4 regions of the Mesorhizobium sp. CO1-1-8 genome follow, and region 1 is predicted to be linked to each of the others. Evidence: riboswitches for the same ligand, from Rfam matches in the RefSeq annotation. Region 1 holds a riboswitch; each other region holds the start of a gene.
The links. Region 1 has a riboswitch for cobalamin ahead of LB558_RS14960 (aromatic ring-hydroxylating oxygenase subunit alpha). Riboswitches for the same ligand answer to the same signal wherever they lie in the genome.

Region 1 (5,459 bases):
GGCGAGGATAAAACCGTCCTCGATTTCATGATCGAGGATACCGCCATTGTGGCTCATCTCGACATCGCCCGCGACCTTCCTCACCTTGCAGGTGCCGCACAGGCCGAACTCGCAGGCGGCGGGAATCCGCACCCCCGAGGCGCGTGCCGTCTGCAGCACGGTCTGGCCGGCCACGCATTCGGCATCGACATCGGAAAGCGAGAACCGGATCGGTGTCACGGCCTCGACGGCAGCAGCGGCGCCGTCTTCCGCCGGCGGCGAGAACGGCGCCGGGATCTCCTCCACGGCAGGCGCAGCAAAGCTTTCCTGATGGTATTTCGCCATGTCGAAGCCGGCGGCGTCCAGCATGCCGCGCACGGCGCGCATGAAGGGATCGGGGCCGCAGCAGAAGATCTCGCGCTCGCGGAAATCGGGCGCCAGCAATGGCAGCCGGATCGCGTCGATGCGGCCCATATGGCCGAACCAGCCCTCGCGGCTCGACCGCTCCTCGATCATGAAGCCGAGCGACAGGCCAGGCATGCGGCTGCCGAGCAGCTCGAGCTCCTTGCGGAAAATGATCTCTTCCGGGCGGCGCGCGCAGTTGACGAAGCCGACATCGGTCCATGGCGCGCAGTCGTTCAGCCAGCGCAGCATCGACATCATCGGAGTCACGCCGGATCCTGCCGAAATGAACAGATACTTGGCCGCCGGGTGGCTGTGCAGCGAAAAATCGCCGGTCGGCCCGTAGGCCTTGAGGTGCGAACCGGGTGTCAGATGATCGAACATCCAGCGCGTACCGGTGCTGCCCGCCTGCGCCTTCACCGTCACCGCGATCGAGAACGGCCGCGATGGCGAGGACGACAGCGTGTAGGTGCGCATCAGCGGCCCGTCCGATGTCGGCAGTTCCAGCGTCACGAACTGGCCCGGTTTGTAGCGGAACCAGGTCTGGTTGTCGGAGCGGAAGGTGAAGGTCTTCACGTCAGGCGCTTCGTCGCTGACGCCGATCACTTCCAGCACCTGCAGCCTGTCGTTCCAGGGCGTCATCTGGTCCAGATGGCGATAGAGGCCAAGGTCCGTCATCGCATTCATCCTCTTGTCCCTGGGCTAGGCGACGCTGCGCAAGGCCGGCCGGCCACCTTCGACAAGGCGCGGCCCGATGAACGACGCGTACCACTCGACGAACTGGATCACGCCGCCCTCATGCAGCTCCGAATAGGGGCCTGGTTCATAGGCCGGCGACAGGATGCCGAAGGCGTTTTCCTCGACGATGCGGCGGTCCTGGTCGTTGGTCTCGGTCCATACATGGGTGAGCTCAGCGAGGTCGTAGTCGACGCCTTCGACCGCATCCTTGTGGACGAGCCATTTCGTCGTCACCGCGGTTTCCGTGGCACTGATCGGCAGCACGCGGAAGGTGACGGCGTGGTCGCCGAGGATATGGTTCCAGGTCGTCGGATAGTGATAGAGCAGCAAGGAACCGATGCGGTCGGTTGAAACGCTGTCGGACAGGTTCTTCTGGACCGCCCGTTTTCCCGTCATGGTGTAGCTGACGGCATCGCGCAGCAGCGGCGCGCGGGTGGCGCGGTACTGCCCTGCCGGATCTATGCGGAATTTGCTCGGCAAGCCTGATGCCTCGCATTTGGCCCAGTGCGCGACCATTTCAGGGTCGCTGTCGGCGCCATGGACGCCGGTCACGGTCGGAGCCTCGGGGAAAGTCTTGCACAGCTCGGGGTGATTGGCGGCGCAGTGATAGCACTCGCGGTTGTTTTCCCAGACCAGCTTCCAGTTGCCCTTCTCGACGATCGTGCTCTCGAAGGCGATCTTTGCTTCACGCAACCGGTGTGGCAAAAGATAGGGTTCGATCATCGCCCGCATTGGCGCGAAATCCGCCGGTTCCTTGGCCAGGCAGATGAAGATGTAGCCGCCGGCGCTCTCGCAGGCGACCGGCTTCAGGCCGAAATCACTCTTGTCGAAACCGTCGGCCATCTGGCGGGCAAACAGCAGGCGGCCGTCCAGCTCATAGGTCCACTGGTGATACGGGCAGACGAGCTTTGCCGCTGTGCCCTTCTCCGTGTTGCACACGCGGCTGCCGCGATGGCGGCAGGAATTGTGGAAGGCGTTGATCTTGCCGTGCTGGTCGCGGACAAGGACGACCGGATAGTCGCCGATCTGCACGGTGATGTAGCTGCCTGGCTTCGGCAGTTCGCAATCATGGCCGATGAACAGCCAGTCGCGATACCAGATCAGCTCCATGTCGAGCTTGAAGTAGTCTGGATCGGTGTAGAAGGGCTGCTCCAGCGAAAAGCCTTGCCGGCGCCCCTTCAGGAGCCTCAGCATGTCGTTGCGGATATCCATGTCCTGTCCTCGTTTCTAAGGACTGAACTGGTGGTGATGGAGGAAGGATTGAAGCGCAGGCCGGCTGTGTGCAGGACATGCGTTATCCACCTCTTGACCGCCCACCGCGATCAGTCGAGTCTAAAATCTCGGGCTGGTTTCCGGGCTCTGGAGTTGTCCTTGCGGACCATCGCGACACCTTCCCAGGCAATTGCCCAGTGGTCTCCCGTTGCGACTTGAACTCCACCACCGTTGCGGGGGCAGCGCCGGATTCTGACCGGCTTCCCAATTCTCCGCCTCGTCGTCACGAAGCGGCACCTGAGATGATATGATCTAACCACGATCGCAGGCGCGCCGTCGGCATGAAAACGACATCGTATCCATGCGGCGCGACACGGCATGCGAAACGTTACCGCAGATCGTCGCGGACCAGCAAGCCCGCCTCCGGGCGGCCCATTGCCGGCTGCGATCTTCCCGAATCCGACCCTTGGCAGAGGTCAAATAAGGCTAACGGTTTCGAAAAGTGACTATTAGCTTGTCCTAAAATCGAACCGAACGGTTCGTTTCTGTTGACGGTGCGTGCAGGACGGTGTGAACGGTGGGCCTTTGAAACAGTCAGTGATCCATCGGGTGGTTAAACCTAACACGCTGATATAAAGAAGAAAAATCTATCCCTAGATCCCTTGGCACAATTTCAAGGTGTGGATTCATGGTCCACACGGAACAACTTCGTGATTGGAAAAGACGGGGCTGGCCTCCCACATCGGGGCTGTCCGAACGACGCGATTTCATTTCCAAGACACGCCGCTAGACGGACGGAAAAAAGACGATACTGGAGTACCAAAAATGAAAAAGATCATTCTCACTGCCGCAGCCCTTCTGGCCATTTCCGGCAGCGCCTTCGCTGGTAGCGACCACTACGGTTCGGACGCCGCGGCAGCCACTGCTGTCGACAGCTCGTACACCGCTTCGACCAAGAAGTCGGAACCGGCTGCTCAGGCGCCTGCCCAGGGTGCTGACCACAACCTCTTCGGCAACAACTAACAGCCGATTCCCAGTCGACGGCGGGCTCACCCGCCGCCCTGGCGAAATTCAGACATTCAGGAGTACTTAAGATGAACAAGATCCTCATTGCTGCCGCCGCCGTTCTGGCCATCACCGGCAGCGCTTTCGCGGGCAGCGACAACTACGGTTCGAACGGCTCCAATCAGCCTGCCGCCGCTGTGGACCAGTCGTACACGGCTTCCACCAGGACCTCGGAACCGGCTGCCCAGACGCCCACTCAGGGCAGCGACCGTAACCTCTTCGGTCGCTAATAACCAATTTCGCAACCGACGGCAGCTGTGTCTGCCGTCCTGGCGAAATCCAGAATTCAGGAGACTAAAATGAACAAGATCCTTATTGCTGCCGCCGCCGTTCTGGCCATCACCGGCAGTGCCTTCGCCGGCAGCGACAACTTTGGCTCCAACGGCGCCAATCAGCCTGCGGTTACTTCGATTGACAGCGCGCATACGAGCTCGGTCCGCAACAGCGGTGGCCTCGTCGAGAAGCTGCTGAACTCGTCGGGTGACACCACCCAGAAGTCTGCTCCGCAAGGTGCCGACCGCAACCTCTTCGGCAACAACTAACAACCGAAGTCGATCTCCAAGTCAAAGAGCGGCGGGCCTGGCCCGCCCCTCTTCTTGTGCCTGACGGTAGTTGCGGTTAAGCCGCCTTTGCTTCCACTTCATGCAACGCGAAAGAACGTCCATCCGCGTCGAAGATATGCAGGTCCTCGCCATTGGCGCTCAGCCGCAATGTCGAGCCGCGCTTGACCTCGACATTGCCGGGCAGCTTGGTCACCAGCGGCAGGTCGGCGCGGCCGATGTCGACATAGACAAGCTGCACCTCGCCGAGTTGCTCGACATAGTCGACCGTCCCCTCGAACAGATAGTCAGCGCCGCTGGAGATGATCAGGTCTTCCGGCCGCACGCCGAAACTCACCGCGGTACCCTTCGCCGAAGCCGGCGTCGTGATCGGCACGGTTGCCTTGCGCCCGCCGACATGGCTGACGACGGTCGGATTTCCGGTCTTGTCGATGGTCGCCGGCAGGATGTTCATGGCCGGCGAGCCGATGAACTGGGCAACGAACAGATTGCCGGGTTTTTTGTAGAGATCCATCGGCGTGCCGACCTGTTCGATATGGCCGTCCTTGAGCACCACGATGCGGTCGGCCAGCGTCATCGCCTCGACCTGATCGTGGGTGACGTAGATCATGGTTGTGTTGGGCATCGATTCCTTGAGCTTGGCGATCTCTATGCGGGTCGCGACGCGCAGCGCCGCATCAAGGTTCGAAAGCGGCTCGTCGAACAGGAACACCTTCGGATTGCGCACGATGGCGCGGCCGATGGCGACGCGTTGGCGCTGGCCGCCCGACATCGCCTTGGGCAGGCGGTCGAGATATTTGGTCAGCTGCAGGATCTCGGCGGCCTGACGCACGCGGCGGTCGATCTCGGCCTTGTTCTCTTTGCCGATCTTCATCGAGAACGCCATATTGTCGTAGACGGTCATGTGCGGGTAGAGCGCGTAGGACTGGAACACCATGGCGATGCCCCGCTTTGACGGCGGCACGTCGTTCACCACCTCGCCGGCTATTCTGAGTTCGCCGGAGGTGATTTCCTCGAGCCCGGCGATCGACCTCAGCAATGTCGACTTGCCGCAGCCCGACGGGCCGACGAAGACGATGAACTCGCCCGACTTGATATCGAGATCGATGCCGTGGAGAATGTTCAGATTGCCGTAGGACTTCTTCACTTGTCTTAGCGTGACATCGGCCATTGGTTTCCTCCAGTGATTGGAAATTCAGTCGAGACGCCCGAACCAGGCGCCGTAGCCGCCAAGCTCGATGGAACCGCTGCTCGCCAGCCCCGCAAATCCATGCCCGGGCAGAGGTTGCAGCGATCGGCCGCCAAGGTCAACCTTGGCCGGACCGGCTCCCAGATTGAAGACGCAGACGATCTGCTCGTTGCCTGCGCGGCGCGTGAAAGCGACGGTATTTCCCTCACTTTCGATGAAGGTGATGTCGCCCTTGGCCAGCGCCGGATGGGCGCGCCGGAAGGTGAGGAAGCGCCGGTAATGCTCGAGCAGCGAAGCCTCGTCGCCCTGCTGGA
Region 2 (5,459 bases), on a different contig from region 1:
ATCCGGCGCATGCGCGCCACTGGCACGCCCAGGCTTTCGGCAGCGTTTTCGCCGGCCAGGAAAGCATCAAGCCGTCGGTGGTTCCACAGCGCGTATGCCAGAATGGTGCCCGCACCCAGCGCGCCCAACCAGATATTGTCCCAGCGCGCCAGGCCAAGGCCGCCCATCGTCCAGAACAGCACGGAGTGGGCGGCGCGCTGGTCGCCGGCAAAGACCAGATAGTTGGTCAAGGCGGTAAACATGAACGAGACGGCAAGGCCGGCAAGGATCAACCGCTCAGGGCCTTGCCCCCTCACCCGCGCGACCAGCAGCAGGACGACACCGGCAGCCAGGATGCCGCCGGTGAAGGCCGCGACCGGCAGCGTCCAGATGCCGAAACTGTCGCCGAAGACGGTGATGACGGACACGGCACCGGCGGCGGCGCCCGACGACAGGCCGAACAGGAACGGATCGGCGAGATCGTTGCGGGTTACCGTCTGCAGCAACGCGCCGACGACGCCGAGGCCCGCGCCGACGCAGACGGCCAGGATCGTGCGCGGCAGCCGCAGATCGACGACGATCTTGCCGACCGGCCCGGATACGTCGTGCCCACCAAAGCCGATTGCACGGCCAAGTGCTGCAACAACGTCGGTCAACGGGATCAGCGTCGAGCCATAGGCGATCGACAGCAGAGCGAGAGCGGCGATCGCCGCCGCCCCCGCCAGCATGGCCAGCGCAAATGACGGATGGCGCAAGCCTGGAAATGCGTCACATCTGTCAGGATGCGCGCGACGCCCTTCCAGAGTCTTTTGTTCATGCATGTCGTTGCCCCAAAACCGCTGCGCACTTTTGGGCGACAGGCATCAAAACGCTTCCGGATGCATCGCCTTGGCGATCTTGTCGATCGCTTCGATGTTGGCTGGTCCGGGCGTCAGTTCGGCGTAGCGCAATGCGACGAAGCGTCCGTTCTTGACCGCGTCCGTCTCTTTCATCGCCGGATGCGCCTTCAGGAAATCGAGCAGCTTCTTGTAGCCGCCGCCGTCCTGGTAATCGAGCAGGATGAGGAATTGCGGATTGCGCGACGCCACCGTTTCCCAGTCCGTGTTGCCCCAGCTGGTGTCCATGTCGGCCATGATGTTATCGCCGCCGGCGGCAGTGATCATGGCGCTGGGGATGGCGAACTTGCCTGCGGTGAACGGCTTGTCCTCGCCGGAATCGTAGAGGAACACCCGCGTTCCCTTACGGTCGCCGACCTTGGCGGTAATCTCGGCGAGCTGCGTCTTCCAGCCGGAGAGAAGCTTTTCAGCCTCTGCTTCCTTGCCGAAAATCTTGCCCAGCTTTTCGACGTCGCCATAGAGCAGGTCCATCGAGGCGGCGGGGCGGCTCTTGTCGAGATGGACGCAGCTTTCCGTCAGCACCAGCGTCTTGACGCCATGCGGGGCCAGCGTGTCCGGCGTCACCTCGCCGCCGGGCTTCATGCCGTAATACCAGCCGGCGAAGAAGAAATCGGGCTCGACGGCGACGAGGTTTTCGAGCGTCGGGTATTTCGGCGCCAGCTCCGGGATCGAACCCTGCTCGGTCGTGAATTCGGGACCGACCTTGTACCAGCCGGTGATGCCGGTCAGGCCGACGATCGACGGCTGCAGGTTCAGTGCGAAAGCCATCTCGGCCATGTTGAGATCGTGGATGACGGCGCGCTTCGGCGGCGCGTCGAAGGTCAGCGGCTTGCCGCAGCTATCGACGGTCACCGGGAAGGCCAGGGCTGTCGAGGCCAGCAGCGAGAAGGCAAGCGAAAAGGCCAGGCGTGTCACGGGTGTTGCTCCTTGTGGATGGGATCGGGTCGACTGCGGAACGGCTTCAATCAGGATGGCGGCGCGGCACGGTTCGGCACATCGAACACCGTCAGTTCGCGGTCTTCGGTCGGATGGCGCAGACGCAGCACATCGATGCCGAAAATCTCGCGGATCAGCTTTTGGGCCAGCGCTTCGCGCGGTGCGGCGAGCGCTTGCAGACGGGCATGGTTCATCACCGCCACCCTGGTGGCGAAAGGCGCAACCAGCGCCAGATCGTGCAGCACCGCGATCACCGTCGTCTCGAAGCCGGCCACGAGGTCAAGCAGTTCGCCGCGGGCGCGCGGGTCGAGATGGTTGGTCGGCTCGTCGAGGAACAGGATTTTTGGCTGCTGGGCGATGGCACGCGCCAGTTGGGCGCGCTGGCGCTCGCCGCCCGACAGGGAGCCGATGGTGCGGCCAAGCAGCGGCAGCAGGCCGGTCCGGCACAGCGCATCGACGACAATGTCGCGTTCCTCGCTCCTGCGCTTCAACCCGGTGTGCGGGACCCGGCCGAGCTCGACATAGTCGATCACCGCCAGCCGCGGATCGGGCTGGTCGGTCTGGCCGACAACGGCGATATGCAACGCCCGCTCGGCGGCCGAAATCCTGTCCAGCCGGCGCCCGCCGAGCCTCACCTCGCCGGAACTTGGCCGCAGCATGCCCGACAGCATGCGCAGCAGCGTCGTCTTGCCGGCGCCATTGGGACCAATGATGGCGAGGCGGTCGCCTGATGCCACCGACAGGCTGACCGCCTGAACCAGATCCCGCCCATTCGCCATGGCGTAGAGATTATGTGCTTCGAGAAGCGCTGCGGTCATTGGCTGCTGCCCGCCGGATTGCCGGGATGGCAAAGCGTGCATGCGATGATGCGATGGATGGAGCCGTCCAACTTTCCGTCACTTTCCAAAACTGGCGACGGAAGGAAGCTGGCGAAGCGGCCGACAAGACCGGGATCGCGTTTCCTCCCGGCACACCCCGTCCGGTCAACTCCGTGATGGCAGGTCTCCTGGCTCGCGGGTCGTTGCGCCATCCTGCCTTCCCAGCCTTGCCGGCCAGTGGCATTCACGGATTTTGCTCGCCGCTTACAGTTGCGGGGGCAGCCACGGCCTCGACCCCTGGGGATCTCACCGTGTTCCCTTTTCACCCCTCGCCTTTCGACTCGGGGACCATCACGGCCTTAGCCTAGATTTCCACCCATCGCTTCGCAATGGGTTTCTCGGACGAAGTGGCGGACCAGCTATGGGAACAGGCATTTCACAGTCTCGATATGTAATAACATTACTTACGTAGAAGACCCCGCCTGGCGCTGTCAAGCGAAGCCTGCCGAATTTGGCTCGTCGGCGGCAAGGGGCGCTCGAACGCTGGCCAGATCGGTGTGCGACTGTGACGGGATCGGTGCGATTGCGCGGGATGCGCAATTTCGATCAAATTGGCCGCGCCAGGAAACGGCAGGATGATCTGGCCAATGCGAGGAGCAAAATGAACCCGACCGAGAGAGCGCTGTGGTTCGTCGAAAGTCATCTGCCGGAGGCTGTTACACTCGAGGATGTCGCGCAAAGCAGCGGCGTGTCGCGTTTTCATGTGACGCGGGCTTTCGGCGCTGCCACGGGCCGCTCGGTGATGGGCTACATGCGCTCACGCCGGCTGACCGAGGCGGCGCGCAAGCTGGCCGGCGGGGCGCCCGACATCCTCGCCGTCGCGCTCGACGCCGGCTACAACTCGCATGAGGCGTTCACCCGCGCCTTCCGCGATCAGTTCGGCACCACGCCGGAACTGGTGCGCGCGCAAGGCACACTCGACAAGCTCGATCTCGTGGAGCCGATCCTGATGGACCAGTCCTTCCTCACCAATCTCGAACCACCGCGTTTCGAGACCAGCCGGCCGTTCCTGATTGCCGGCCTCGGCGAACGCTACAGCTGCGAAAGCAGCGCTGCCATTCCGATGCAATGGCAGCGCTTCGGCCCCTATATCGGCAACATTCCGGGCGAGACAGGCGACGTCGCCTATGGTGTCTGTGTCAACGGCGACGATGCCGGCAATTTCGACTACATCGCCGGCGTCGAAGTGTCGGACTTTTCCGACCTGCCCAAGGAATTCAGCCGGGCCCGGGTGCCGGCGCAGAAATATGCGATCTTTGCCCACCGCGAACACATCTCGACCATCCGCCGTACGGTCAATACGATCTGGAACAAATGGCTGCCGGCCTCCGGGCATGAGATCGCGGACGCGCCGGAATTCGAGCGCTATGGACCGGAGTTCGATGCCCACAGCGGCAATGGCGGGCTGGAGATCTGGATACCGGTGAAGGCGTAGGCGATCACGCCATCGGCAGCGCCGGCCAGCGCTCGCTGATCCTGCCGCCGGAAAACACGACGATCGACCCGAACTGCTGCAGCACGGCTTCGCTCTGCGTCGGCCTTAGAAACGCGTAGTCGCCGGGCTTTGCGGTCGCGTCGGCGGGCAAGCCCATGAATTGCTGGTTGGAGGACAGGCCGAGCAGGCCGTTCGCCTTCATACCTTCGGGGAACACCGGCTCGGCCATCCACTTGCCGCCATAGAGATAGCAGCCCTTGCGCGGAAACCGGCCGAGCGCCTGCAGCAGGCGGGTGACGGCCGGCGGACCGGGCAGCATCGGCTCGACCATTTTCAGCATCGGCGTGGCGATAAAGGCCGCCGGCTGGAAGCCTTCCAGGCCTGGCGTATCGAAATCGCTGGGCAGCACGAAGGCCGAGCCCATCGACACCTCGTTGGCCGCGCCGCCATGATGAAGCAGCGCGGTCTTGCTGCCGCCGATGTTGAGGATACGGCGCTGGTCGGCGCCGAGACAGGCGACGAACGCCGCAGCCTGCGCCGACGCCTTTGCCAAGGCTCTCGTCGGTCCGCCGAAAAGGCCGGGAATGAGCGGCGCATGCGCCTCGTAGGCCATGACGCCTTCGCAATGCAGCCGTTTGTGGGATGGCAAAGCGCTCACTGCCTTCGACAAGGCTTCGGGATCGGCAAAGCCGCCGCGGTGCAGCCCTACATCGATCTCGAAAGCGATGCGCAGGCCGATGCCGAGTTCGTCAGCGAGGGCGCCATATTCCGCCAGTCTCTCCTCGCTGTCGATCAGCCAGCAGACACGCGACCAGCCGGCGTCAGCTTTCACCAGCGCCGCTCTCGCCGCGCCGATCGGCATCGGCTTGCCGTAGAGCAGATCGGCATCCGGAAACGCCTTCAGCACCGCCTCGCTGATCGGCGGATGGAAGGTCATGACGTGATTGGTGCCGAGCGCCTTGCCTATATGCGCAAGCAGCGGCAGGCAGGCGAGCGATTTGTCGACCAGCCGCACGGCCAGGCCAGGATCCAGTCTGCCTTTTACCAAGGCAATGTTTCCGTCCAGCCGGTCGCGATCGAGCAGCAGGCAGGGCTGGAAGATACCGGCGGTCTTCAGCGCATCCGAGAGGGTGGAAAAATAGGTGCTCATTTCTCGATGCCGAACAGGCTGGCCATGTAGGGCGAGACGAAGCGGTTTTGCGGATCGATGTCGCGACGCACCGCCATGGCCTCGTCCCAGCGCGGGTAGAGCTTTTTCAGCTCCGCCGCTTTCAGGCTGTGCATCTTGCCCCAATGCGGCCGGCCGCCATATCTGCGGAAGATCGGCTCTGCCGC
Region 3 (5,459 bases), on a different contig from region 1:
GGATAATCCGGAATCAGGATGGCCAGCTTGCGCTCGGCGCGGGGCGTCTCACGCAGACGGATGAAGGCCGCGACGCGGTCAGCCACTTGCGCGACGCGATCCGGTTCCGGACGGTTGGCGAATGCGCGGTGGCCAAGTGCTGGATCAGTCTCGGTCTCGCCCTTGAAGGAAATGGCGCCGGCCAGGATGCGGCCGTCGAGCTCGGGGAGCACGACATGCATGGCAAGGTCGGCGGGCGCCAGGCCGCGCTGGTTGTTTTCCCAGACGTCGCGGCGGGTGGTGGCGACAATGACCTGGAAGACGGGCACGCCGGCGCGGTCGAACAGGGTTTCGACGCCGGGTTCGGCACCGGAGGCGAAAGCGGTGGCGGTGATGATGGCGGCGGGTTTGAGCGCGGCGAGTGCGGTTTCCACGAACGCCAGGGATGCCGGGTCCTTGAGGCTGGATACGAAGATGGGGACCGGGCTGATGCCACGCTGCCGCAGCGCTTCAACGAGGGCGTCGATGGGCGCGACATCGGCGGCCAGCAGCATCGAGCGGTAAAACAGGATCGGCACGACCTTTCCCTCCCCCTCGAGGGGAGGGTGGCCCGCAGGGCCGGGTGGGGTCGGTATGACCGGGCGCGGCGTCTCTTCAAGTCGACGCGCTTCGGAGAGGACTCCACCCCCGGCCTGCGGCCGGACCCTCCCCTCGAGGGGGAGGGGGACGACGCCGCGGTTCGGCTCATAGTAGCCAGCTTTTGGGACCGCGACAGGCTCTGCGACATCCGCATCCGAACCCGCCAGCCTCGCCAACCTGTGCACCAGCGCGCTCATATTCGCCGGGCCGCCCTCGCGGAAATAGTCGAGCAGGCCGTCGAGCTCTTCGCGCGGCAGCGTCGAGGCTTCGATCAGGCGCAGATCCTCGTCGCGGCATTCGCCGGGCAGCAGTGCCAGTTTTATGCCGCGTTCGCGGGCGGTCGAGGCGAGCTGGTCGCAGCCGTAGCGCCACCAGTCGTAGCCGCCGAGGATGCGCACGAGGATGATCTTGGCATGGCGGGCGACGCTGTCCACCCAGAGATCGACGGACATGGGATGGCGCAGGTCACGCAGCGCCGCCAGCCGCATCGAGGGCAGTCGGCCGGCGTCGGCCTTCCACGCTGCCGCCAGTCCGGCGAGATCGCTGTCGGTGAAGGACAGGGCCACGATATCCGCCGGCGTCTGCCGCAGATCGACCGGCTCGGCGAGGTCGTCGAGCGAGGCGGATGTCGTGGTGAGGATGTGCATCGCAACCCGTGTCCGAAATCAGCCGGCAAGTATACGCTCGATCGCCGGGCGGTTCAGCCCCTTCAGGCCGATGACGACGAGGCGCGAACGGCGGTCGTCCTGCGCGGTCCAGGCGCGGTCGTAATAGTGATTGACGCGCGGCCCGACGGCCTGCAGCAAAAGCCGCATCGGCTTGCCGCCGACCTCGACGAAGCCTTTTACGCGCAGCACGTTTTCTTCTTCGGCGACCGTGGCGACACGCTTTGCCAGTTCATCGGGATTGGCGATCGAGGCAATGTCGACAATGAACGTGTCGAAGTCGTCATGCTCGTGGTCGAATGCGCCGTCATGATGGGACTTGCGGTTCTCGATGTCGTCCTCGACGGCCAGACCGAGCCCGAGCAACACGGAGGGATCGACCTTGCCATGCGACGTCGGCACGATCTTCACTGCGCGGGCGGAGTGTTCGCCAATGATGGCATTGGCGCGGGCGGTGCCGGCGGCGTCCATCAGGTCGCTCTTCGACAGGATGATCAGGTCGGCGCAGGCGATCTGATCCTCGAACACTTCTTCCACCGGGTCGTCGTGGTCGAGTGTCTCGTCCTGGGCGCGCTGCGCCTGCAAGGCGTCCATGTCGTTGGCGACGCGGCCCTCGGCCAGCGCCGGCCCGTCGACCACGGCGATGACGCCATCGACTGTGACGCGGCTCTTCACGCTCGGCCACTGGAAGGCTTGCACCAGCGGCTTGGGCAAAGCGAGGCCGGAGGTCTCGATCAGGATGTGGTCGACCTTCGGCGTCAGCGACAGGATCTTGTCGAGCGCGGGCACGAAATCGTCGGCGACGGTGCAGCAGATGCAGCCATTGGCCAGTTCGACGATGTTTTCTTCCGGACAGGTGTCGATGCCGCATCCCTTCAGAATCTCGCCGTCGATGCCGATGTCGCCGAATTCGTTGACGATGATGGCAATGCGCTTGCCGCCGGCGTTTTCCAGCAGATGGCGGACCAGCGTCGTCTTGCCGGCGCCGAGGAAGCCGGTGACGACGGTGCAGGGAACGCGGGAGAGGGAAGCGGTCATGGTCAGTCCTTCAGCATGTCGAGGGGAGGGATGCGGGCAACGAGGCCGCGCTTGAGGCTATCGGGGCGGCCGCGCCATGGAATCAGGCCGTCCTTCGAAGTGGCGAAGAGTTTGGCTCCGGTGACGAGATCGGCGCCGCTGGTTGCGGTCAGGTCGCCGAAGACATAGCTCCAGCAACCGTCGCGCAGGATGGCGGCGCTCAAGCGGCGCTTGCAATTGCCGAGGCATTCGACGCTGCGGATGCGGATGTTTTCGCCGGATGCGGCGCGGCGCGTGTCGTCCGCCAGCAATTCGCCGGCGCGGGGATGAGCGTCGGAACCGGTTTCATCGCGGCAGGAGGCGCAGACGATGATGGTGACGCCGGCCAAGGCATCATCATGGCCGGACGAAATATCCGCTGTGCCAGCCGAAGAACTGCTGTCGTGGTCCAAAGATCGGGCTCCTTGCCCGGAAACCCGCCGGGCGATCGGATTCTACAGTCGCAGACGGCAGGTCTCCTGGCTCGCGAGTCATCGCCTTGGGTAGCCGCCTTCCCGGGAACTCCCAGTGGCTTTCGGCCTTGGCTCTTCGCTTACAGTTGCGGGGACAGCCGCGGATTTGGGATTTTGTCCCGCACCGCATTCCCTCTTGGCTCCTCTCGTTGAAGAGAAGAGACCGTCTGGAACGGATTTAGGCTTTTGCGGGCAGCGGTGTCAACGCGAGCTTACGACACGGTCAGGTCGGCCAGCGCCGGACCCAAGTCACCGGCGGACGTCACTTCGATGCGTTCGAGCCCGAGCCAACCTTGCATCTGCTTCAATTCCTCAAACAGCTGAGCAGCTGTTTCGGCCGGCGCACCGGGCTCAGCATAGGCCGCATGGACGCGTAGCACGCTTGCCGGGCGATCGGCCTTGAGATCGACGCGCGCCACGATCCTGTCGCCGAGCAGGAAGGGCAGGACATAATAGCCGTACTGCCGCTTGTCGGCTGGCGTGTAGATCTCGATGCGGTAGTGGAAGTCGAACAGCCGCTCCGTGCGCGAGCGTTCGAAGACGACCGGATCGAAGGGTGCCAGCAGGGCGCGAGCCTCGATTTTGCGTGGCAGGCGGGCGTCCCGGTGAAGATAGGCCGGTTTGTCCCAACCTTCGACGCTTACCGGCAGCAGTTCGCCGGTTTCAACCAGTTCCTCCAGCCTGCCTTTCATGTCGGCGGGCGACAGGCGAAAATAATCGCGCAAGTCGCCCGATGTCGCCACGCCGTGGGCGCGGGCGGAAATGCGCAGCAATTCGCGGTGCGCGTCCTCAGGCGTCGGCACCGGCAGATCGAGGACCGCCTGCGGCAGCACGCGTTCGGGCAGGTCATAGAAGCGTTCGAAGCCGCGCCGGTGCGCCGTGGTGATGCGCCCGGCCCAGAACAGCCATTCGAAGGCATGCTTGGCATGGCTCCAGCCCCACCAGCCGCCCGAACCTTTCTGGCCTTCCAGCGCGGAAGCGGCGATCGGGCCGCGCTCGGCGACCTGGCGGTAGATCTCCTCGATATAGGCGGCGTGTTCGCGGCCCCATTTGGCGAGGCCCAGATACATTTCCTCGCCGCGCTCCGCGCGCTCCATGCGCCAGCGCATCAGCGGGTAGGTCTCGACCGGCAGGAAGGAGGCCTCGTGCGCCCAGTATTCGAACACCGTGCGCTTGCGTGTAACCGCGGCATTGTCGAGGAGCGAGAGCGGGTAGGGGCCAAGCCGGGAATAGAGCGGCATATAATGAGCGCGCACCACCGCGCTGACGGAATCGATCTGCAACAGGCCGGTGCGGGAGAGCGTGCGGGCGAAATGCCGGCGGTCGGGAGTGCCGGTCGGGCGGGGATCGAGAAACCCCTGGGCGGCAAGCGCGATGCGCCGGGCCATGGGGAGCGAGATCTTTTCCTTCATGCAAGTATCACTTTGAAGTGTTCTGACCGAGGGTCGAATGGCTGATTCCAACCCATGCTAGCAGGGTTTTGGCGGCATTCATGTCAGGAGAGAAAAGTGGAGTAAAAAGAGAAGGAAATCAAACAGGAGCGGATCGGACCAGTTTGCCGCGATATGCCGTCCAGGTCGGTGTTTTGAACAAGGTTTGACTTGCTTCGCTGGAAGTGCTGCGCTAACCCTCGCCGCGTTGCAGCATAGGCCCTTAAAACGGTTCAGCGGTTAAACTGTCACGCTTCCGCATTAGGGTCCGGTGCTGTAATCAAAATGGATTGGCGCCAACGGAAAGCCGAGCATGAACGCACTCTTGAGCTCATACCTGCCCATCGTCCTGTTCATAGGCGTGGCGCTGGTTGTCGGCCTGGCGCTGCTGGCCGCGCCCTTCCTGGTGGCCTACCGCAATCCCGATCCTGAAAAGCTTTCCGCCTATGAATGCGGTTTCAACTCGTTCGACGACGCCCGCATGAAGTTCGATATCCGCTTCTACCTGGTGTCGATCCTGTTCATCATCTTCGACCTGGAAGTGGCCTTCCTGTTTCCATGGGCGGTGTCGTTTTCGAAGATCGGCATGCTCGGTTTCTGGTCGATGATGGTGTTTTTGGCGGTGCTGACCATCGGCTTTGCCTATGAATGGAAAAAAGGAGCGCTGGAATGGGATTGAACGACAGTTCAGGCACCCTCGTCGCGCCGAAGCCTAGGGGTATCATCGATCCCAACACCGGCAGGCCGGTGGGGGAGGATGATCCCTTTTTCCTCGAGATCAACAACGAACTGGCCGACAAGGGCTTTCTCGTTACCTCGACGGAAGCGCTGATCACCTGGGCGCGCAGCGGCTCGCTGATGTTCATGACCTTCGGTCTCGCCTGCTGCGCGGTGGAGATGATCCACACTTCGATGCCGCGCTACGACTCGGAGCGCTTCGGTGTTGCGCCGCGCGCGTCTCCGCGCCAGTCCGACATCATGATCGTGGCCGGAACGCTGACCAACAAGATGGCGCCGGCGCTGCGCAAGGTCTACGACCAGATGCCGGAGCCGCGCTACGTCATCTCGATGGGCTCCTGCGCCAATGGCGGCGGCTATTACCACTATTCCTATTCGGTGGTGCGCGGCTGCGACCGCATCGTGCCGGTCGACATCTATGTGCCCGGCTGTCCGCCGAGCGCCGAAGCGCTGCTCTACGGCATTCTTCTCCTGCAGAA
Region 4 (5,459 bases), on a different contig from region 1:
GTCGACGAGTGCTCGACCTATATCGAGATGGCGCTGGAGCCGGAAATCCAGCGCATCATGTTTCGGGATGGCCCGGCCGTGCTGGGAGATCCAGCGCAATGGCCGAATTGCAGTGCATGCATCGCTTCAATGACCGACCATCTGACCGCGCTGCAGGAGGAGGGGGTCGTTGTCTCCAGCCTCGACCCCGAGACTGCCTCGCGGCTGATCAACGGAGCGAGCAGCCAGGCAGCGCAACGGATCGCCAATTCGAACGACCCCGAAGCGACGTCGAAGAAGGTGGTGACGGCGTTCAAGCAACTGCTCGAAGGCCTGCTCAAGAAGCCGGATCCGCAGTCGAATTGAAGTTTCCACCGGAGCTTTCGTGCCGGCAGCTGTTCGCGATAGGAATTTTTTCTTGACACCGTGCCCTCAGCTAAGGTACATATTCGTCCATGGTGCTGATTTGCGCCAGTGACCCGCCGCACAGGCGGGTTTTTCGTTTGATGCTCGTCAGCCACCGCGCCGGCGAAAGGCTCCGAAAGAAACCGTTACCCCAAATTCGTCGCCCTTTGGCGTCAGGGGCCGGCGATTGACAATCGCCGGGTTGAGTTCATCCTCTTCCACCATCTCTGAGGCGGAGATTCGGGGCACATGTGGGATTTTGAGGTCGGCCGGTCGGTGTCCATCATGATGCGGACCTGGCCTTTCATCGTCTTTCGCATGATCGTCTATTTCGGCATCACGCTGGCCTACATCATGGCGACCGGCACCGGCGCTTCGGTCGGCTATGGCGTCGGCCATATCTCCACTGATCCCGACGGGTCGCCGTCCTTTGCCCTGTGGGGTGGGGTGGTCGGTTTCGGTATCGTCTCGATCGCGGTCTACTGGATCCGCGAATACATCCTCTATATCGTCAAGGCCGGCCACATCGCCGTCATGGTTCATCTGATCGACGGCCGCGACATTCCCGGCGGTCAGGATCAGATCGCCTATGCCAAGGATATCGTCACCCAGCGTTTTGCCGAGGCCAACATCCTTTTCGCCGTCGACCAACTCGTCAAGGGTGCCATCGGCGCCATCACCGGCGTGCTCGGCGGTATCGCCGCCTTCCTGCCGATCCCGGGCCTGAGCGGCCTGGTCTCCTTCATCAATACGGTGATCCGCCTGTCGCTGACCTATGTCGACGAGATCATCCTCGGCTACAACATCCGCATCAATTCAGCCTCGCCCTTCGAGACGGCGCGCCAAGGCGTCGTGCTCTATGCCCAGAACGGCAAGGTCATGGTCAAGAACGCCGTCTGGCTGGCGGTCATCATGTGGGGCGTGTCGTTCATCATCTTTCTGATGATGCTGGCGCCTGCCGGTGCGATTCTGTTCCTGATGCCTGGCCAACTCGCCGGGTGGGCTTTTGTGCTCGCCATCGTCTTCGCCTGGGCATTCAAGGCGGCGTTCATTGAACCCTTTGCCATCGCCTGCCTGATGCAGGTCTATTTCAAGACCATCGCGGGCCAGATGCCGGATCCGGCCTGGGACGCCCGGCTGGCCGAGGCGTCGTCGAAGTTCAGGGAGCTCAAGGACAAGGCGCTGGCCTCCTTCGGCGGTTCGCGCTGGGGCACGGCCGGCGCGACACCCTGATCGGCTGGGCGGATGGTGTCTGGTGCGGCAGAAACGGTGTTGAGGCGCGCCACGGTGGATTTGAGCTGTGTCTCGCCTTGCCCGGAAAAAGTCTCGCTCATGATCAGCTCCGGCAGCGGCAGCCGCCGTCCCCAGCCGTGCGTTTCAAGGTCCGGTTTGGGAGCGAACTCGGAAACACGGCCGACGCAGAGATAGGCGACCGGCGTTACGTGATCCGGAATGGCCAACAGCCGCCTTAGCGCCGCAGCCTCGATGATGCTCACCCAGCCGACGCCAACGCCCTCGGCACGCGCGGCCAGCCAGAAATTCTGCACCGCGCAGACGGTGCTGTAGAGATCCATCTCCGGATTGTGCCAGCGTCCCAGCGGCGAACCCTTCGAGCGCTGCCGATCGCAGGTGATGCAGATGTTGAGCGCGCTCTCGCAGATGCCTTCCAGCTTGAGCTTGCGGTACAGCGCCTGTTTTTCCGCCTCGATCGCCGGCAGTTCCTGCTCGCGCGCGGCCAGGAACAGGTCGCGCACCCTTTCGCGTCGCTCGATGTCACGAATGACAATGAAATTCCATGGCTGCATGAAGCCGACCGATGGCGCGTGATGGGCAGCAAGCAGCAGCCGCGCCAGCACGTCGTCATCGATCGCGGTGGGCAGGAAATGGCTGCGCACGTCACGCCGCGTGAACATGGCGCGATAGACCGCATCGCGCGCATTCTGGTCAAATCCATCGTCAATGGCAGCGGTCATATGTTCCGGCATCGCTCGTCCCCTTGCGATTGCAATCCATGCCACCCGCCTGACCATGCGGATGACGATGCCTGCCAGGCCGGTCTTCTGGCTCGGGATCAACCCGCGTCCGGTGCCTTCCCGTCATCGACAGTGGCATTTACCGGCGCGGTCCCCCTCACAGCGTTGGGCACGCCACGGAGTTCAACCGTGTTCCCGATTCTCCCGCCAGAGCATTTGCAGCCAAGTGGAATCACTTGGCGTCGCAGAATGCGGCTAAAACAAACAGACAGGCGGGCACCAGGCAGTACCAGGGACCTTACGCCGAAGCGCCGGCGAGGCCAATGCCTGCGGCGACGCGAATGGACGCAGTCGCGATTTTCCCCAGTCATCGGCCGCCCGTGCATGGCCTTTGTCGATCCGGGTCACTAGATTAGGACGATGACCACCCGTCTCTACACCCATCCGATCTTCCTCGAGCATCTCACGCCGCCCGGACATCCCGAGCGGCCCGACCGCCTGCGTGCCATCGAGCGCGTGCTCGATGAGGAAGCCTTTGCCGGGCTCGATCGTATCCAGGCGCCGGAAGGCGACGAGGCCACCATCCTCTACGCGCATCCCGCCGATTTCGTCGCCCGCGTGCGCGCCGCCATCCCCGACGAGGGGATTGCCCGCATCGATGCCGACACCACTGCCAGTCCGAAGAGCTGGCAAGCGGCGATCACCGCGATCGGCGCCGCCAACGCCGCCGTTGATGACGTCTTTTCGGGCCGCGCCGACAATGTCTTCGTCGCCGCCCGGCCGCCTGGCCACCACGCCGAAAAAACCACGGCGATGGGCTTTTGCCTGTTCAACACGGCGGCGATCGCGGCGCGCTATGCGCAGAAGAAACACGGTGTCGAGCGCGTCGCCATCGTCGATTGGGACGTGCATCACGGCAATGGCACGCAGGATATTTTCTGGAACGATCCGTCGGTGCTCTATTGCTCGACACACCAGATGCCGCTTTATCCCGGCACCGGAGCGAAGAACGAAACGGGCGCCGGCAACATCGTCAACGCGCCTTTGGCGCCGCAGACCGGCAGCGAGGTGTTTCGCGATGCCTTCCTGTCGCGCGTCCTGCCCGCGCTCGACAATTTCGCGCCCGACCTGATTATCATTTCGGCGGGGTTCGACGCGCATCACCGCGATCCCCTGGCCGAAATCAATCTGACCGAGGATGATTTCGACTGGGCGACCGGCCAGCTGATGCAGCGCGCCGCACGCCACAGCGGCAACCGGCTCGTCAGCCTGCTCGAGGGCGGCTACGATCTGCAGGGATTGGCATTTTCGGTCGCCGCCCATGTCGGGCGACTGATGAAAGGATGAATGATGGCTGGTGAGACCAACGAAGACGTCAAGGCGATGAGCTTCGAGCAGGCACTCGATGCGCTGGAGAAGATCGTCGATGATCTGGAGCGTGGCGACGTGCCGCTCGACCAGTCGATCCGGATCTATGAACGTGGCGAGGCGCTGAAGGCGCATTGCGATCGGCTGCTGAAGGCCGCCGAGGACAAGGTCGAGAAGATCAGGCTGTCGCGCGACGGCAAGCCGGTTGGAACGGAGCCACTCGACGCGGATTGAGGCCCGGTCCGAACGATGGCTCGCCTCACCGGTTTTTGGACATGATCATGATCGAGGATATGACTCGTTCCGATTGAAACAGCTCAAGGACAAGAGGAGATACGGAAGCGATGTGCAGAAACATCAAGACCCTGTTCAATTTTGATCCACCGGCAACCAATGACGAGGTGCGCGACGCGGCTCTTCAGTTCGTCCGCAAGCTGAGCGGAACGACGCGGCCCTCGAAGCAGAACCAGCACGCCTTCGACCATGCCGTCGAAGCCATCGCGGCCTCGGCGCGCGAACTGCTCGATTCCCTGGAAACCCATCAGCATCCGCGTAATCGCGAAGAGGTGGCGGCCAAGCTGCGGGCAAAGGCAGCCATCCGGTTCGCCTAATGCCGTCAAAGCAGCCATTGGACGCTGACAAGGAGATTCCATGAGCTTCTTCCCCGGGAAAGACCCTGAGGCAGGCGACGCCTTTGCCAGCGACCAGATCGAGCTGATGGTCATCCCGAACGCCAAGGACATCGGTGGTTTTCAGGTGCGCCGTGCCCTGCCGACGGCAAAAAGGCGGCTGGTCGGGCCGTTCATCTTCTTCGACCGCATGGGTCCCGCGATCCTGCGGGCCGGCCAGGCGCTCGACGTCCGTCCGCATCCGCATATCGGACTGTCGACAGTCACCTATCTGTTCGACGGCAAGATCCGGCACCGCGACTCACTCGGCACCGAAATGGTCATTCAGCCCGGCGACGTGAATTTGATGACCGCCGGCCGCGGCATCGTCCATTCGGAGCGTACGCCGGAGGAACTGCGTGGCGCGCCGATGTCGGTATCCGGCCTGCAGACATGGCTGGCGCTGCCGGACGACAAGGAAGAGGTGGCTCCTGTGTTCGAGAACACAGGAGCGCTCAGGCTTCCCGAGATCGATGCCGAAGGCGTCAACGGGCGCATCATCATCGGCGATTTCCAGGGGTTGCGGTCCCCGGTCAGAGCCGACTCGGAGACGCTCTACGCCGACCTGCGCCTGGCGCCCGGCGCCAGCGTGAAAATCCCTGCCGATGCGGAAGAGCGCGCCATTTACACGCTGGAGGGCGAGGTCTCGATTTCGGGTGATGTGTTCCCAGCCGAACGGCTGCTGGTGTTCCGTCCCGGTGACGAGATCGTCGTGTCGTCGCAGACCGGGGCGCATTTCATGCTGTTCGGCGGCGCCTCTCTTGGTTCGAAGCGTTATATCTGGTGGAATTTCGTCTCGTCATCCAAGGAGCGTATCGAACAGGCGAAAGAAGAGTGGAAGACGGGCCGCTTCGACATCGTTCCCGGAGACGAGGAAGAGTTTATTCCGCTGCCGGAAAGCTGATGCCTGTCGCCCAAGGTGGCCCGGTTCTGGGGAAACGACATGCGTAGAAACAAAAGACCACGGCCTGATCCGCGTCACTGACACGCATTTACTTTCGCCAGCCGGCGGCCTATTTCGCCCATCAACCGAAAGCCCGAGCACCGTGAACGCAACGCCGCATAC

Region 2: linked by a shared signal. The riboswitch ahead of LB558_RS02545 (ABC transporter ATP-binding protein) and the one ahead of LB558_RS14960 (aromatic ring-hydroxylating oxygenase subunit alpha) in region 1 are both predicted to bind cobalamin.
Region 3: linked by a shared signal. The riboswitch ahead of LB558_RS12495 (DUF1636 family protein) and the one ahead of LB558_RS14960 (aromatic ring-hydroxylating oxygenase subunit alpha) in region 1 are both predicted to bind cobalamin.
Region 4: linked by a shared signal. The riboswitch ahead of bluB (5,6-dimethylbenzimidazole synthase) and the one ahead of LB558_RS14960 (aromatic ring-hydroxylating oxygenase subunit alpha) in region 1 are both predicted to bind cobalamin.

Annotation. Positions count from the first base shown of each region.
Region 1 covers NZ_JAIUGZ010000006.1:270,879-276,337, reverse strand. The annotation lists gene LB558_RS14965 (hybrid-cluster NAD(P)-dependent oxidoreductase) at 1-1,059, opposite strand, end outside; gene LB558_RS14960 (aromatic ring-hydroxylating oxygenase subunit alpha) at 1,084-2,331, opposite strand; cobalamin riboswitch at 2,445-2,647, opposite strand; gene LB558_RS14955 (DUF680 domain-containing protein) at 3,157-3,354, shown strand; gene LB558_RS14950 (DUF680 domain-containing protein) at 3,426-3,626, shown strand; gene LB558_RS14945 (DUF680 domain-containing protein) at 3,696-3,938, shown strand; gene LB558_RS14940 (ABC transporter ATP-binding protein) at 4,015-5,127, opposite strand; gene LB558_RS14935 (alpha-glucosidase family protein) at 5,152-5,459, opposite strand, start outside.
Region 2 covers NZ_JAIUGZ010000001.1:506,487-511,945, forward strand. The annotation lists gene LB558_RS02535 (FecCD family ABC transporter permease) at 1-707, opposite strand, end outside; gene LB558_RS02540 (ABC transporter substrate-binding protein) at 843-1,790, opposite strand; gene LB558_RS02545 (ABC transporter ATP-binding protein) at 1,841-2,629, opposite strand; cobalamin riboswitch at 2,790-2,997, opposite strand; gene LB558_RS02550 (AraC family transcriptional regulator) at 3,291-4,124, shown strand; gene LB558_RS02555 (alanine racemase) at 4,129-5,274, opposite strand; gene LB558_RS02560 (D-arabinono-1,4-lactone oxidase) at 5,271-5,459, opposite strand, start outside.
Region 3 covers NZ_JAIUGZ010000005.1:188,272-193,730, reverse strand. The annotation lists gene LB558_RS12505 (cobaltochelatase subunit CobN) at 1-1,265, opposite strand, end outside; gene cobW (cobalamin biosynthesis protein CobW) at 1,284-2,321, opposite strand; gene LB558_RS12495 (DUF1636 family protein) at 2,324-2,752, opposite strand; cobalamin riboswitch at 2,791-2,995, opposite strand; gene LB558_RS12490 (winged helix-turn-helix domain-containing protein) at 3,025-4,224, opposite strand; gene LB558_RS12485 (NADH-quinone oxidoreductase subunit A) at 4,556-4,921, shown strand; gene LB558_RS12480 (NuoB/complex I 20 kDa subunit family protein) at 4,912-5,459, shown strand, end outside.
Region 4 covers NZ_JAIUGZ010000002.1:404,720-410,178, forward strand. The annotation lists gene LB558_RS05320 (TetR/AcrR family transcriptional regulator) at 1-345, shown strand, start outside; gene LB558_RS05325 (hypothetical protein) at 634-1,617, shown strand; partial or broken gene bluB (5,6-dimethylbenzimidazole synthase) at 1,788-2,414, opposite strand; cobalamin riboswitch at 2,417-2,599, opposite strand; gene LB558_RS05335 (histone deacetylase family protein) at 2,778-3,704, shown strand; gene LB558_RS05340 (exodeoxyribonuclease VII small subunit) at 3,708-3,959, shown strand; gene LB558_RS05345 (DUF2277 domain-containing protein) at 4,070-4,336, shown strand; gene LB558_RS05350 (pirin family protein) at 4,377-5,297, shown strand; gene dxs (1-deoxy-D-xylulose-5-phosphate synthase) at 5,440-5,459, shown strand, end outside.